4 regions of the Aneurinibacillus uraniidurans genome follow, and region 2 is predicted to be linked to each of the others. Evidence: riboswitches for the same ligand, from Rfam matches in the RefSeq annotation. Region 2 holds a riboswitch; each other region holds the start of a gene.

Region 1 (3,437 bases), 1.4 Mb from region 2:
GCTGTATCAATAGGGTTAGTGTTGAAATTTCTTTCGTCTCTTGTCGACTTCTTTCCGCAAGTTTTCGAACTTCGCCTGCAACAACGGCGAATCCATTGCCTGCTTCCCCCGCATGTGCAGCTTCAATCGCCGCATTAAGTGCTAACAGATTTGTTTGATCAGCAATCTGACTAATCACCTTAATAATCTCTTGAATTTGCTGGGATTCTTTCTCGAGTTTATCCATTTTTTGTCTAACATCTCTCATTCCTGTTACGGCTTCTTGAATCACGCCGTTCCCATCGATGGATAGTTCTACAGCCTTCTCGGAAAAAATAGAGGCTTGCTCTGTATTTTTAGCTACCGATTGGATCACATTCGTCATTTCTTTTACAAGTTCCGATGAATGACTAGCTGAAGCGGCTTGCTGCTGACTTCCATGGGCAATTTCTTCAGTACTTGCTGAAATTTGCTGCGAGCTAGCTGCCACATGTTCAGTGAATGTAATGAGTTCTTTTGTTAAGCGTACGATTGAACGGAAGATAATGATAGAAAGAATAATGCCTATTAATAATGCGATGGTAGAAAAAATTAAGGTTAATAAATTGGTTCGAGCGCTCTTCTCAGAAGTGGCTTGCTGTGTATCACGAACAACTGTATCAATATTGCTTTTTAATTGTGTGGACTTTTCTTGCGCTGTTTGTAAATAAACCCTACCTTGCAAGGATAGATTTTTGGCTTTTGCGATATCTCTGTTCTTTCCCGCATCAATGGAAAGATCAACTATTTTCTCATATTCGCCGCTAGCTGCGATGATTTCTTTGATTAACCGTTGATTTTCTTCGACTTGGGTCATGGCTAATAAGTTTTCTATGTTTTTATGAAATTGTTCTTTTGATTTCTGTAACGTATTTAAGTATGTATCATCACCATACGCAACATACCCACGTAAACTTGATGCGATTACTGCCAAATTATAATTCATATTTTGTACTTCAACGGCAGCTGGCATGGCTCGATTAATTAAATCATCATATTTTTCTTTCGTTTGAACAGAACCGTGATACCCGATAAATGAAACCATAAGTAACAGAAGTAGTGTTGCGGAAAAACCAATTAATACGCGTGTCCGAATTTTTAAATCTCTCACGATAATTCTCCCCTTTTTGATTCTAGGAAAAGAAAAAGACTATCCATTTTGGGAATAGCCTAGTCATCCGATTCTTTTGGGTCATGTACGAATAAATCTCAAGTTAAAAAATATAAAAAGTTGGATTTATTCTTTGGCTAAAAGAATCATTACGAATATGTGACTTCGGCAACCGGCTGTCATAGTTTATACAAACTTTAGACCCATGGCTTTGCGTCCTTATTTTTCAATAAGTTTGCCTTTTTCAGAACCTATAGTAATGTTTTACTAGTCCGATGTTACCAGAAATCTTGCCTGTTTTGAATATTACTATCGTAATCTTAATAAATACTTAAAAGTAGATAAAAGAAGAGTACACAGACGAAGCCCTTCACAATAGAAGGGCTTCGTCTGTAGATTAAAATTTGAATTGGTGTGTAAGTCGATGTAATTCTTGTGACATGTGATGAAGTTGACTAACTGAGGCGGTTATTTCCTCCATGGAAGCAGTTTGCTCTTCCGTAGCGGCGACAACTTGTTGATTCATACCAGAACTTTCTTCAGACAAATGTGAGATCTCCGTAATCTGAGGTAACATTGTCTGCGAGTATTCGCTAACCTGAGTCATTAATACAACAACATCATTCGTACATGATTTAATTTTGTTGATTGTATCAGCAATACTATGGAAGGCGGAACCGGTTTGTTCTGCCATATGCAAGCCGGTTTCAACGGCCCTCGTACCTGTGTGCATGGAGGCAATGGCGTGTTTCGTTTCGTTTTGAATGCCATGAATAACAGACTGAATTTGGTCAGCTGCCGTACTGGATTGCTCCGCTAGTTTTCGGACTTCATCAGCAACGACAGAAAACCCTTTGCCGTGTTCGCCTGCTCTAGCTGCTTCAATCGCTGCGTTGAGAGCAAGTAGGTTTGTCTGTGCAGCAATTTCACTCATGATGCCAATAATTGTGGTGATTTCTTCTGCTTTTTCCCCTAATCCATTTATAACTCCTGCAGTAGCTTGTACACTCTGTTGCATTTGATGTAACTGTGTAAGAGTTTGTTGTACCAGATTTGTGCCGCTGCTCGATTTTTCTTCAGCCGATAGGGTAATCTCGGCTACGGTTTCGATTGAATGTGTTGCTTCTTCTATTGCTTGAGAAATGCCGGATACTGTTTTTACTGCCTGGTCCGCGTTTTCCACTTGTCGGTCAAGGCCAGTGGCGATTTCCTGTACGGCAAGTGTAATTTGTTCGGTAGCTTGATTTGTTTGTTCCACGCTAGCTGCGACTTCCTGCGAAGTGGAAGCTACAAGATTGGCGTTCTGTTCAAACTGTTGAATTAAATGTTGAAGATTGCTCACCATTTTATTAAAAGATGCAGCGACATCTCCAAGTTCATCTCGTCTATTTAAGACGATACGTTGAGATAAATCAGCCCCACCTTCTGCAATCTCACTTAATCGATCCCGTAACACGTATAATGGTTGAATGATAGAGCGTAAGATGACAAATCCGATAATCAATCCGGATACGACTAATACACTGATCACACTTCCAAGTAGAATTCTTTGATTAGATTCGATTGTTTGTAATGTTAGAAGATGTTCTTGTGTTTGCTTTTCAGTGGCTTTAACTAGATTGTCGACGGCCGGATCAAGTCCTTCTTTACGAATGGATCGCTCTTCTTGAAAATGGATCTGGGCTGCTTGCGTTTTATCTCCATGATTATATGTTGAGATCATATGCTCACTTGTGGTTATGTACGCTTGGTACTGTTTCTTTATCTCCTCTATTCCTTGGTTGTTCTCGGAAAGAGATGCTGAAAGGGTATCAAGTTGCATGAGGTATGTTGTAATATCCGTTGCTTTTTTCTTGATTTCTTGTGGATATTCGGCCTTTCCTGTTAAAAGGAAAGCGCGTTCATCATTAGAAATACCCGTAAGACGATATTGAATCGATTTAAGCGTAACGCGCATTTGTTCGATTTCTAGCATTTCTTTCGTTTTTTCTTGAATTTTGCTAGATGTAACGAACTGATAGGTACCCATACTCATAAGTGCAACTATTAGGACAACGAGTGCCCCAATAAGTTTGGTTCTAATTTTCAAAGCTTAGCCAACCTCCATTTGTAACAAATGTGAATGATCATAGTGTTTATATTAGTATAATAGACTTATGTCATAAAAGAAATTTTTTAAATAAACTAATTATTCTGTTTTACTGGTTTGGATTTTTGGGTTACATAAATAGTTGACTTTCCCCTTTTGTGGAAGGTTTATAGTAAAGACCAGAATACGTCATGATAAATACTAGGAAAGGAAGATGAT
Region 2 (3,437 bases):
TGGAAACGTTCAATCGTCTCTTTCAGCTCACAGACTACTTCATCTAATTCTTCTGTTTCCTTGGCAATCTCTTGCATCGATGCCAACTGTCTTGTCGACGATGAAGAAACAGCAGAAGCATTACCTGCAAACTCTTGGGAAACGCCTGCCACTGATTCCATCGATGCTGTTACTTGTTGTGAACTAGCTGCCATTTCCTCAGACGTAGCCGATACTTCCTGAATTTGTGCATTAATACTGTGAACTGCTTCTAAAATATAGGCAAAAGCTTGTCCTGCCTTTTCAACGACTTCCATTCCTACATTTACTTCCCTAACCGTATGATCCATCGATGAAATAGAATGAGTCGTACTTCCTTGAATTTCCTGTACAAGATTTGCGATTTGCTGGGCGGATTGCGTGGACTGCTCCGCTAATTTCCTCACTTCATCAGCTACAACCGCAAATCCCTTCCCATGCTCACCCGCACGTGCTGCTTCAATTGCCGCATTAAGTGCTAATAAGTTCGTTTGAGAAGAAATCTCGGTAATAATGTCTACAATTTTACTAATTTCCTGCGAGTGCTCTCCTAATGATCTCACATCAGAAACAGATTGATTGACCGAAAGACTAATGCTTTTCATCTGTTCGATTACTTTCTTCGTGATGATGTTTCCTTCTTCTGCTTCTGAAGCCATTGTATTCGAGACTTCAGAGATGCTGCCCGAGGTGAGCGCTACATGCTGAACTCCGTCTGCCAACTCCTGCGTAGCCTGTGAGCTGGCCATGATGCTCCCAACCTGCATCTCCGTACCGCTGGCAATTTCCTGAATCGCTGCCGAAACTTGCTGATTCTCTTGCACAGTATTTTTAATTTCGGATGATAGTCTTGTTGATAAATGAGAAATGCGGGACGAAACATCCGTTACGTTATGAATAATCCCCCGCAGATTTTTGAGCATCGCATAAAAGCTTTTTCCTAATTCACCAATCTCATCGTTACTTTTTATTTCCTCAATTTCAATATTCAAATTCCCCTCCGCAATCATATGTGCTTTTTCGGACAGGGATTGAATCGGTGCCATCATACGTCTGATGATAAAATAAATAAGCAATCCACTAACAATGATAAAGAACAGCATCATGTACAAAATTGTACTGGCTTCTTTCCATGCTTTTTGATTGACTTCCGCTACATTATAATCAACCACATAAAGCGCAATAACATTGTTGTTTTCATCTACAATCGGCGCAAGCCCTGTTTTGTATTGACCGTACTGATCGCCATATACATCTGTAGCTTGAATTTTCTTCTGTTCAAACGACGTTTTCATCAGAGCAAGCAAATCCGGTGAGAGGCCTACTTCGTTCAGGTTCTGATTATATGGTACATCTGCTTTTCTTAGACTTGAACTCATTGCAACATTAAAAAACTGTCCATTCTTATAGGAGGCAATAAATAAGTTGGCAATAATTTTAGAATTGCCCATGATTTCATCCATCTTTTTTGTCATTTGCAGTGCATCCGGGTTTTTATCATTCGGCTGCGCAACGATGGATCGTACTTGATCCTGATTTACTTCTTCTGCCAGAATAGCTGCTGCATCATTCAACTGCTTGCTCATACTATTCAAGTTACTATTTTTAATCATAGAATATGCAGCTATACTACTAAAAACTCCAAAAGCAACTAAGATAGCAAGAGCCGCAATAATAATTTTCATACTTGCCGAACTTCTAATCTTCCTCACTCATAACCCCTCCAGATCATCATCTTTCCTTATCCCCTGCAACACCTATAGTTCAACCCACCAAGTCAGCAAATTCTGTATATTCCCCCTTCAACAAAAAAACAACCCCTAATAAAACGAATGCACAAAGCAAGCAGGGGTTGTTTCGAATGCAACCTGGCAGCCGTAGTCAGAAAGACCGTAGGCCCATAGCTTTGCGTCCCATCTTTTCAGAAGGTTTGCCAACATTTACATATTATATATGTCACGTATGTTTAAATAACAACGAGGAAAATTTTACACTTTTCCTCAAATTTTTTCAATAACAATCTACTAAATAGTACTTTTTTATCACCAAAGAGAGCAATTCAGAGATATTGAAAGCATTTCCATGCGAAAATCGTAAAAATTAAATATAGAAAAAGATTTTATCCTATTATAAAGTTAGCATTTTACCGTAATAAAGGGTACAATTTAGATAGTTGAGTATTAATTCTAGGAGGATTCATACATGAAACGATTTACAGCCCTACTTTTTGTATTTGCAATGATGTTATCCGTCATTGCCGGATGCTCTAGTACTAGCAACAATAAAAAAGAATTAGTCATCGGTGTGGATGATCAGTTTGCTCCGATGGGATTTCGAGATGATAAAAACCAACTCGTTGGATTTGACATTGATTATGCACGTGCAGCCGGCAAAAAGATGGGATACAACGTTGTATTCCAGCCAATCGATTGGTCAGCAAAAGAATCCGAGCTGGCTAGCGGTCGCATTGATTTAATCTGGAATGGATATACCATTACGGATGAACGGAAACAAAAAGTATTATTTACAAAACCATATCTGAAAAATTCACAAGTGATCGTTATCCCGGCGGCATCACCTATTAAAACTCTAAACGATCTTGCAGGTAAAAAGATCGGGCTGCAATCGATGTCTTCAGCAGCAGATGCGTTAAATGCAAATCCAATCAAAGCAAAAGTCGGTAACGTATCCGAGTACAAAGATAATGTGTTAGCATTAAGTGATTTGAAAATCGGTCGCGTCGATGCACTTGTTATGGACGAAGTAGTTGCCCGCTATTATATGTCGAAAGAAAACAATACATTTAAATTACTTCCTGAATCATTAGCGCCAGAAGAGTACGGAGTCGGTGTTAAGAAAGGCAATGAAAAATTGTTGAATCAGCTGCAAAAAGCACTCGATGACATGAACAAAGACGGCTCAGCAGCCGAAATCTCTAAAAAATGGTTTGGCGAAGATAAGGTATTGAAATAACATACGAACATATGAGAAAGAAACCCGGATTTCTTCAACGATCCGGGTTTCTCAATTAGGAGTATCGATAAATGAGCATGGATTATATACTAACGACTACCCTTTCAATGCTAGAAGGCGCACAAATGACGATTTTGTTATTTCTAATCGCCATTGTTGTGTCCATTCCACTCGGATTTATTTTAACGATGATGGCAAATAGCAAGCTTAAGCCGCTTGCCTGGTTTGCCCATGGCTATATTTATGTCATGCGTGGAACCCCATTATTATTACAGCTGCTATTTATTTGTTTTGGTCTGCCTCTCATTCCGGTTGTTGGCGACTATCTGATCATGGATCGGTTTGTCGCGGCTTGTGTCGGCTTTATTTTGAACTACGCTGCCTACTTTGCAGAAATCTTCCGCGGTGGTCTGCTAGCGATTGACAAAGGACAATATGAAGCTTCA
Region 3 (3,437 bases), 770 kb from region 2:
TGGCGTTATTAAAGCAATAGGAAAAGGAACAGCTACAATTACTGTTTCGTATGCAGGAAAAACAACTAGAGTTTCTGTTACAGTTGAAGAATAAGTAAGGGGCTCCTCCTGTAGTTATCATGCTAAAAAGATGAAATATAAGGCAAAGACCATGCTTATTTAGTGTAATGCTGAATTTGAAGGCATGGTCTTTGTTTCTTATTCACATACCCTTCACCATAAAATAACAAATTCGACCTCCTCTTAATTTCATAAAAATAAGCCCAATCTTTTTATGGGCTTTTTCTCATTCTATTCATTTTTTCCGTAAATGATTAAGATACAATGAAATATCATCGACAATGATTTCCTCTGATTCGACTTCCTCAGTATATCTTAAAAAAAACAATTTTCATTCCCCATTCCCTCTCACTAATGCAGTAATCTTAAATATGTAATTCTTTTTTTAATCCCTCATTCGTTAGTACTTTTGACACCATAAGATTTAAATTACTAGCCAATGAAATCTCTTGGTTGCTAGAGGTGATTCGCACTACTGGTCGCTGTATGTGAGATTCGATACGCGTAACGATTGCGATCATATTATTATTCAAGGCGACCTTCATGCCAGGTGTATATGGAGGAACACTTCTAACAAACGCTTCAATAACAGAAGGTAGATATCCAACACCATTTTGCGTCATAATCATTTCAATCGCTTCATGCGGGGGCATGTTCTCTACAGACATAAGGTTTTCAAATAAGTTAGCTACAGCACAAACCTGGGCGATCTCCAAAAACTCACTTCCCTTAATGCCACGCGGATAACCAGTTCCATCCATCCGTTCATGATGCTGATAAGCAATATGAGCAGAAAGAAAACTAATCTCACGAACTTTCCTCAAAATTGAAAAACCTATTTCTGTATGCTCAATTTCTTTTGAATGGAGCTTTCCGATATCATGGAGCAAACATCCGATGGCTAAATCGTGCAATTGTAAATCATTATAGGACAATTTTTTAGATATCAATAAAGAAATCAGGGTAACATTTACAGCATGAGCATACGGGGATAATTCCGCAGGTAAGCTAGTGGAAGGGGTTAACATAATAGCACGCCGCTGCTTTACTTCCGCAACAAGCTTACGGGCAATAGACTGAAGGACACTGATTGGAAATAGTTGATTTGATGCTACTTTATCAAATATTTGTTTCAATCCCTGAATCATTTCGATCCACGTACGCATATCCAGCATTTCCTCAAGCGTAATGCCTTTTGATTCTTCATCTTCAATAATTAATGTCGTAATTCCCATATGCCGTAGTCTCTCTAGATATACAGGATGAACCCGATTTTCTGCCGCTAACAGAACCCTGCCTTTAGCATCATAAATCGGCTTTGCTAGTTTCATCTTGCTTTCTTGATACTGGGATATATGGATCATCCTCATTTTTTTACCTCCCTAAATATAAGCCCATAAATTTATAACATTCTTTTTAACAACGCAAAGAGCCTATGATTGGAATCATAGGCTCGTATAAGGAAAATAAACATCCTTAATTCACAGCTTATTTTCTAATCATTCGATAACTGGCTGGCATAATCGTACAGCATACAATCGTAGCCCCTATAGCTTTGCGTCACTAGGTTTCCCTAGTTTTGCCATTGTCGTGATTTTAACAATTACTGATTACATACAAATTTCATAAGTAAATAATACTACATAACTATTAATTTTCAATTATTATTTTTTTAATTTTAGGTAATAAAACACAAAATAATAGGTATTAGATAACAAATAATCACAACTACCCTATCGTTCAATTACCTGTGCTGTCATCATCGCCTTGCTTACCATCGTTCCCTGATTATACACTTCCACTTCCACTTTTCCGAACTTCCGACTCATCTCCAGCACACGCGGACGAATCTCTAGTACACTTTCAATTTGTACCGGCTTCAAGAAATAAACCGTAATGTTCTCCGGTACCATATCTCCTTTTTTAAATTGACGCAATGCATGGCTTCCGCACTCTGATACAAGCGTAGTTAATACCCCGCTCGAAATATTACCAAGATGGTTTGTCATCTGCGGCGTAACCTCACCCCTGAAATAAACGCCATTCTCACCTTTCTCTTCCTGGAAACGATTCATAATCAAGTCTGCGAACGTCTCACCCATCTGTGGTTGCTTCTGAATATATTGCAGCGCCTTTAGTACATCCTGACGCGTGATAACACCGAGCATTTTACGATGGTTATCCACAACCGGCAGCATCTCGATTCCTTCCCATACCATCGTATGAGCGGCCGATGCAACCGAGACACGCGAGACAACCGTAATCGGGTTTTTCGACATCACTTTCTCGATCGTCGTCAAATATTCATGACCCATTACGTCTTTCGTCGTCACAACGCCCTGTACTTTCATATTCTCGTCTACAACCGGGAAGCGACCGTGATCGACGGAAGCAGCCAGCCTGTGCCAGTCTGCGACTGTGCTTTTCGTCGTTAAGTAGTAGGACCCTTCTAATGGAATCAGAATGTCTTCCACCAGCATAATTTCTTTTTTGATCAGGCGGTCATAAATCGCCCGGTTAATCAGCGTCGCTACCGTAAACGTGTCGTAGCTGCTCGATATAATCGGAAGCTGCAGCTCATCGGCCAGTTTTTTCACTTCATCACTCGTATCAAATCCACCTGTAATCAGTACTGCTGCACCGTGCTGAAGCGACAGCTTATGTGCCTGATAGCGATTCCCGACAATCAGCAAGCTTCCGGCATCCACATACCGCATCATCGCTTCCAGCTTCATCGCACCGATGACAAATTTATAGAGCGTTTTATGTAGACCTTCCCGTCCACCAAGCACATGTCCGTCTATAATATTGACAACTTCAGCGAATGTCAGCTTTTCAATATTCTGCTTTTTCTTCTTCTCAATTCGTACCGTACCTACCCGTTCAATCGTACTAACAAGTCCTTGATTTTCTGCCTCTTTAATCGCCCGATAGGCAGTGCCTTCGCTGACCTCGAGGTCTTTTGCGACCTGTCGGACAGAAATTTTACTGCCAACCTCGAGATCTTCGATGTGCTGGAGGATTTGTTCATGTTTGGTTGCCATGTAATCACCTTTTCCTGTATCAATCTGTATTACTATTATTATACTGTTTCAATATAACAATAACAAACACAAAATAAGCCACTCCTTATCGGAATGGCTTACTCTGTTATGGTCATTATGCTTCTTGTGTTCTGCCTCGTTCACGATGCTGCTCCTCCGATACAACTACAGGTGGAGTCCCGATATCACGCCGCTCACGCAGGTGAATGATCTGATACAGATGTGCCCCAATAATCAGAAGTGCGAATCCGAGCCAGATTATACTAAATGTAAAAGCAGTTGAATGTACGTTCAGAAGCGGTAAACGCGGCAACCCGTACAGCACAATAAAAA
Region 4 (3,437 bases), 1.7 Mb from region 2:
CGACCAGATAAAGGTCGCTTCTTAAAATTTGAAGAGTTCTCAGGATACGATTGCTTCATGGAAGTTTTGTACCTGGTTACGTCCTGATTCTTTCGCATAATATAAGGCTTTATCTGCTAAAGAAATAACTTCAGCAGGATTAGAGAATGGTGTTGGGTGCATGGTAGCTAGTCCCACACTTACCGTGACAATATCTGCTACTTTTGATGAAACATGAGGGATTTCCAAAGATGCGATCGCTTTCCTGAGTTTTTCCGCTATTTTTAGGGCGTCTGCATTATCGGTTTGAGGGAGAATAACAGCGAACTCCTCACCACCATAACGGGCCACAACATCTCCCGAGCGATTCGGAACCGAGGCTAGAGTCTCAGCCACCTTTTTTAAACAGTCGTCTCCACCCTGATGTCCATACGTATCGTTATACAATTTGAAATGATCAATATCAATCATAATCAACGAGAGAGGAGTGGAGCTTCGCGCAGCACGCTTCCATTCCGATTCTAATTTTTCATCAAAAAATCTTCGGTTAGCAATACCAGTAAGTCCATCGCGCCAGGAGAGCATTTCAAGACGATGATTAGCTTCCTGAAGCTGTTGTTCCAAAAGCTTTCGTTCTGTAATGTCACGAGATACGGCTACAATTTTTTCTAGCGTGCCTTCTATCGTTCGAATGGCTGCTAGATTTGTCTCAAACCACACATATTCCCCGATTTTTTGGCGAATACGATAGGTAGAAGAGGTGTAGTTCATATGTTGAAGGGTAAGAAAGGCATTGTGTACATATTCGAGATCGTCAGGGTGAATAAGCAGATATGCACTTTTTCCTAACAAGCTGTCCATTTCATACTGAAGTAATCGATGGCATGCTGGTGAAACATATAAATACTCACCTTCCACGTTATGAATCGTAATCATATCCCCGGATGTTTCCGCGAGCAAACGGAATTTCTCTTCACTATCCTGTAGTGCCTTTTCGATCTTTTTCCGTTCTGTAATATCCCGTACGATAACCAAGGTGCCTGGATTTCCGTTATACGTTATCGGATTTGCCACAGTTTCTGTATATATGATCGTTCCATCTAGTCGAAGCAATTTTTCCTCCAACAATTCTGCATGCTTCTTATTTTCATAAGAAGAAAAGACTCGTTCTTTAACTTGAAGGAAAGAATCTGGATGAACTAAACTCATAACATCTTTTCCTATCAATTCTTCAGGATGGGCTGCTCCAAACAAGAGAGATCCTTCCTGATTCATGAAAACAATCTTGCCTTCACTATGGACCAAAACGGTATGTGGGGATGTTTCGATAAGCGTTCGATACCGTTCTTCACTATCTTCTAGCCCATTAATGGTAGTCTCAACTGTTTCAGCCATTAAATTAAAGGCGCTGCAAACCTCTTGAAACTCAATAGCCCGTGGTGCCACCTCTTTGACATCAATTCGATGTTTATAGTTGCTTTTTTGGATAAGTTGTACTCCGTTCAAAATAAACTGTAGAGGACGTTCCATATGATGGGATACCTTTAGTACGATGTATAAAACAAAAGCAACTACACATAGGATACTCATGATGATAATGAACATCGAACTGTAAAGGGAGTTAAGCATCTCCGCTTGATCTACTTCAGCGATGACTAGCCACTTCCCATTCTGTGTCCAATGATAAGCCCCAAGTGACTCCACTCCTCTATAATTAGAATAGGGGCGAACTACCGGGAGGTTAGCTTGAGCTTTTTGTACAATCTCTGTATGGACTTTTAAATTCAATCTTGCTGTACTGGCTACCATCCCATACTTTATAAGATCGGCTATAAACCTTGATTCAGTTATCATAACTCCTTCCCGATTGACTAAATAGGTTTCTCCTGTTTTTCCGAAGCGCATTCTCTCCATAATTTTTTCAATTGTGTGAGGCTCTACAACCCCGACGATAACCCCTTGGAACTGTTGCTGAGAGTCAATAACAGGACAAGAAACGATAATAGAAGGTCTGCCGGTTGCACGGGTAATGATAACGTCACTGACAAATTCTTTTCCTTTTTTTCCTTCTTGAAAGTAATCGCGGTCCGATAAATTAATACTAGCTTGATTTTTTATTTTTGCTCCGCTTTTGCTTGAATCTATTTCTATAAAACCGTTTTTATTAATGTATGCCAACATATCAAATTCACTTTGCAGATTAACTGCGGAAGTTAAAATGTTTTTCATTCTTTCTCTGTCCAGGCTTCTTATTTCGTTAATATTCGAAATGGTCCTGATGTATGAAGAACGTTCATTGAACCAATTTTCGATAGCTGTGCTTTGTAGGGAAACGGTTTGTTCTAGGTAATTCATTTGGTCTGCTTTTATGCCGCGACTTATTATGAAAAAAGTTGGAATGAGACTTGAAATTCCAATAAGAAATACAAAGAAAATCCCCCAAAACTGTAGTCGACTTTTGATTGTCTTTAATTGAAAAAGTCTGTATATGTAGTCAAACAAAAGAACATCCCCTTCCTCCATAAAAATAATAAATCTACAAAGAAGATGGTTGGGTGCACTATTGACTCTTATTCATCCAAGTGCCCATATTACAGATGAATATTCATTGTCTCCACTTTTTTGTTATACTAATGATATAGTTCATTATTACTAGGTAATATTACCTTTTTAATGTTTGGGAATCAAGGGAGATTTAGTGAAAAGTTGAACAGTTACTTCATGATTTTACAAATAATAGAATTCATACTTGCTAATAGTATGTGATGTGATACAATACTTTAAAAATTGAATATATTTACCAGATTAGAATGGTTATTTAGAATTTTTTGTTAATTTTACGATATAATTTGATAGGACAATATTACTGAATCAAGAATAGGAGAAATTATAATGAAAAAAATGAAATTGTCTTTGCGACATTTAATTATATTTGTCGCCCTTTTGTCGTGTGTTTTGACTCTCGTTAGTAGTTTGTGGAGTGGCTATCATACTGATAAACAAACGCTAATTGCAAATAATTTAGAAACCAATCGTGTATATGCTCAAAAGCTTGCCGAAACAACAGATACATTTTTTAAAGCTACTCTTCAAACTTTACGATTCAGTGCTATGGATATTGCTCCTTCTATGCAAAACGATGAACAGAAGCTTCTTCATGAGGCGAACCGTTTAAAAGAGCAAACCAATACGTTTAATTCCATCGTCATCACAGACGCAAAAGGAAAAATTTTAGCTACCTCTCCACAATCTTTACAATTAAAAGATAAAATGCTAGCATCCCCTGGTGGGAAGCAAGCGTTAAAAGAGAAAAAAACATTAATCTCCAAGCCATACACTGCTATTACGGGCCGGCTCCTTATCTTTATTTCACATCCTATTTTCGATAAAAAAGGAAACTACCTTGGATTAGTAGGAGGAACCTTGTATTTAAAGGAAAAGAATATATTAAACACTCT

Evidence for each region. Region 2 has a riboswitch for cyclic di-GMP ahead of PO771_RS11735 (methyl-accepting chemotaxis protein). Riboswitches for the same ligand answer to the same signal wherever they lie in the genome.
Region 1: another riboswitch for cyclic di-GMP. It lies ahead of PO771_RS04915 (HAMP domain-containing methyl-accepting chemotaxis protein); the one in region 2 lies ahead of PO771_RS11735 (methyl-accepting chemotaxis protein).
Region 3: another riboswitch for cyclic di-GMP. It lies ahead of PO771_RS15625 (HD-GYP domain-containing protein); the one in region 2 lies ahead of PO771_RS11735 (methyl-accepting chemotaxis protein).
Region 4: another riboswitch for cyclic di-GMP. It lies ahead of PO771_RS03315 (sensor domain-containing diguanylate cyclase); the one in region 2 lies ahead of PO771_RS11735 (methyl-accepting chemotaxis protein).

The regions. Positions count from the first base shown of each region.
Region 1 is NZ_CP116902.1:989,449-992,885, forward strand. It holds gene PO771_RS04915 (HAMP domain-containing methyl-accepting chemotaxis protein) at 1-1,129, opposite strand, end outside; cyclic di-GMP riboswitch class I at 1,294-1,379, opposite strand; gene PO771_RS04920 (methyl-accepting chemotaxis protein) at 1,527-3,218, opposite strand.
Region 2 is NZ_CP116902.1:2,351,679-2,355,115, forward strand. It holds gene PO771_RS11735 (methyl-accepting chemotaxis protein) at 1-1,730, opposite strand, end outside; cyclic di-GMP riboswitch class I at 1,878-1,963, opposite strand; gene PO771_RS11740 (amino acid ABC transporter substrate-binding protein) at 2,221-2,991, shown strand; gene PO771_RS11745 (amino acid ABC transporter permease) at 3,063-3,437, shown strand, end outside.
Region 3 is NZ_CP116902.1:3,126,093-3,129,529, forward strand. It holds gene PO771_RS15620 (Ig-like domain-containing protein) at 1-94, shown strand, start outside; gene PO771_RS15625 (HD-GYP domain-containing protein) at 426-1,430, opposite strand; cyclic di-GMP riboswitch class I at 1,563-1,654, opposite strand; gene PO771_RS15630 (CBS domain-containing protein) at 1,794-3,104, opposite strand; gene PO771_RS15635 (hypothetical protein) at 3,220-3,437, opposite strand, start outside.
Region 4 is NZ_CP116902.1:643,484-646,920, forward strand. It holds gene PO771_RS03315 (sensor domain-containing diguanylate cyclase) at 40-2,481, opposite strand; cyclic di-GMP riboswitch class II at 2,520-2,603, opposite strand; gene PO771_RS03320 (sensor domain-containing diguanylate cyclase) at 2,872-3,437, shown strand, end outside.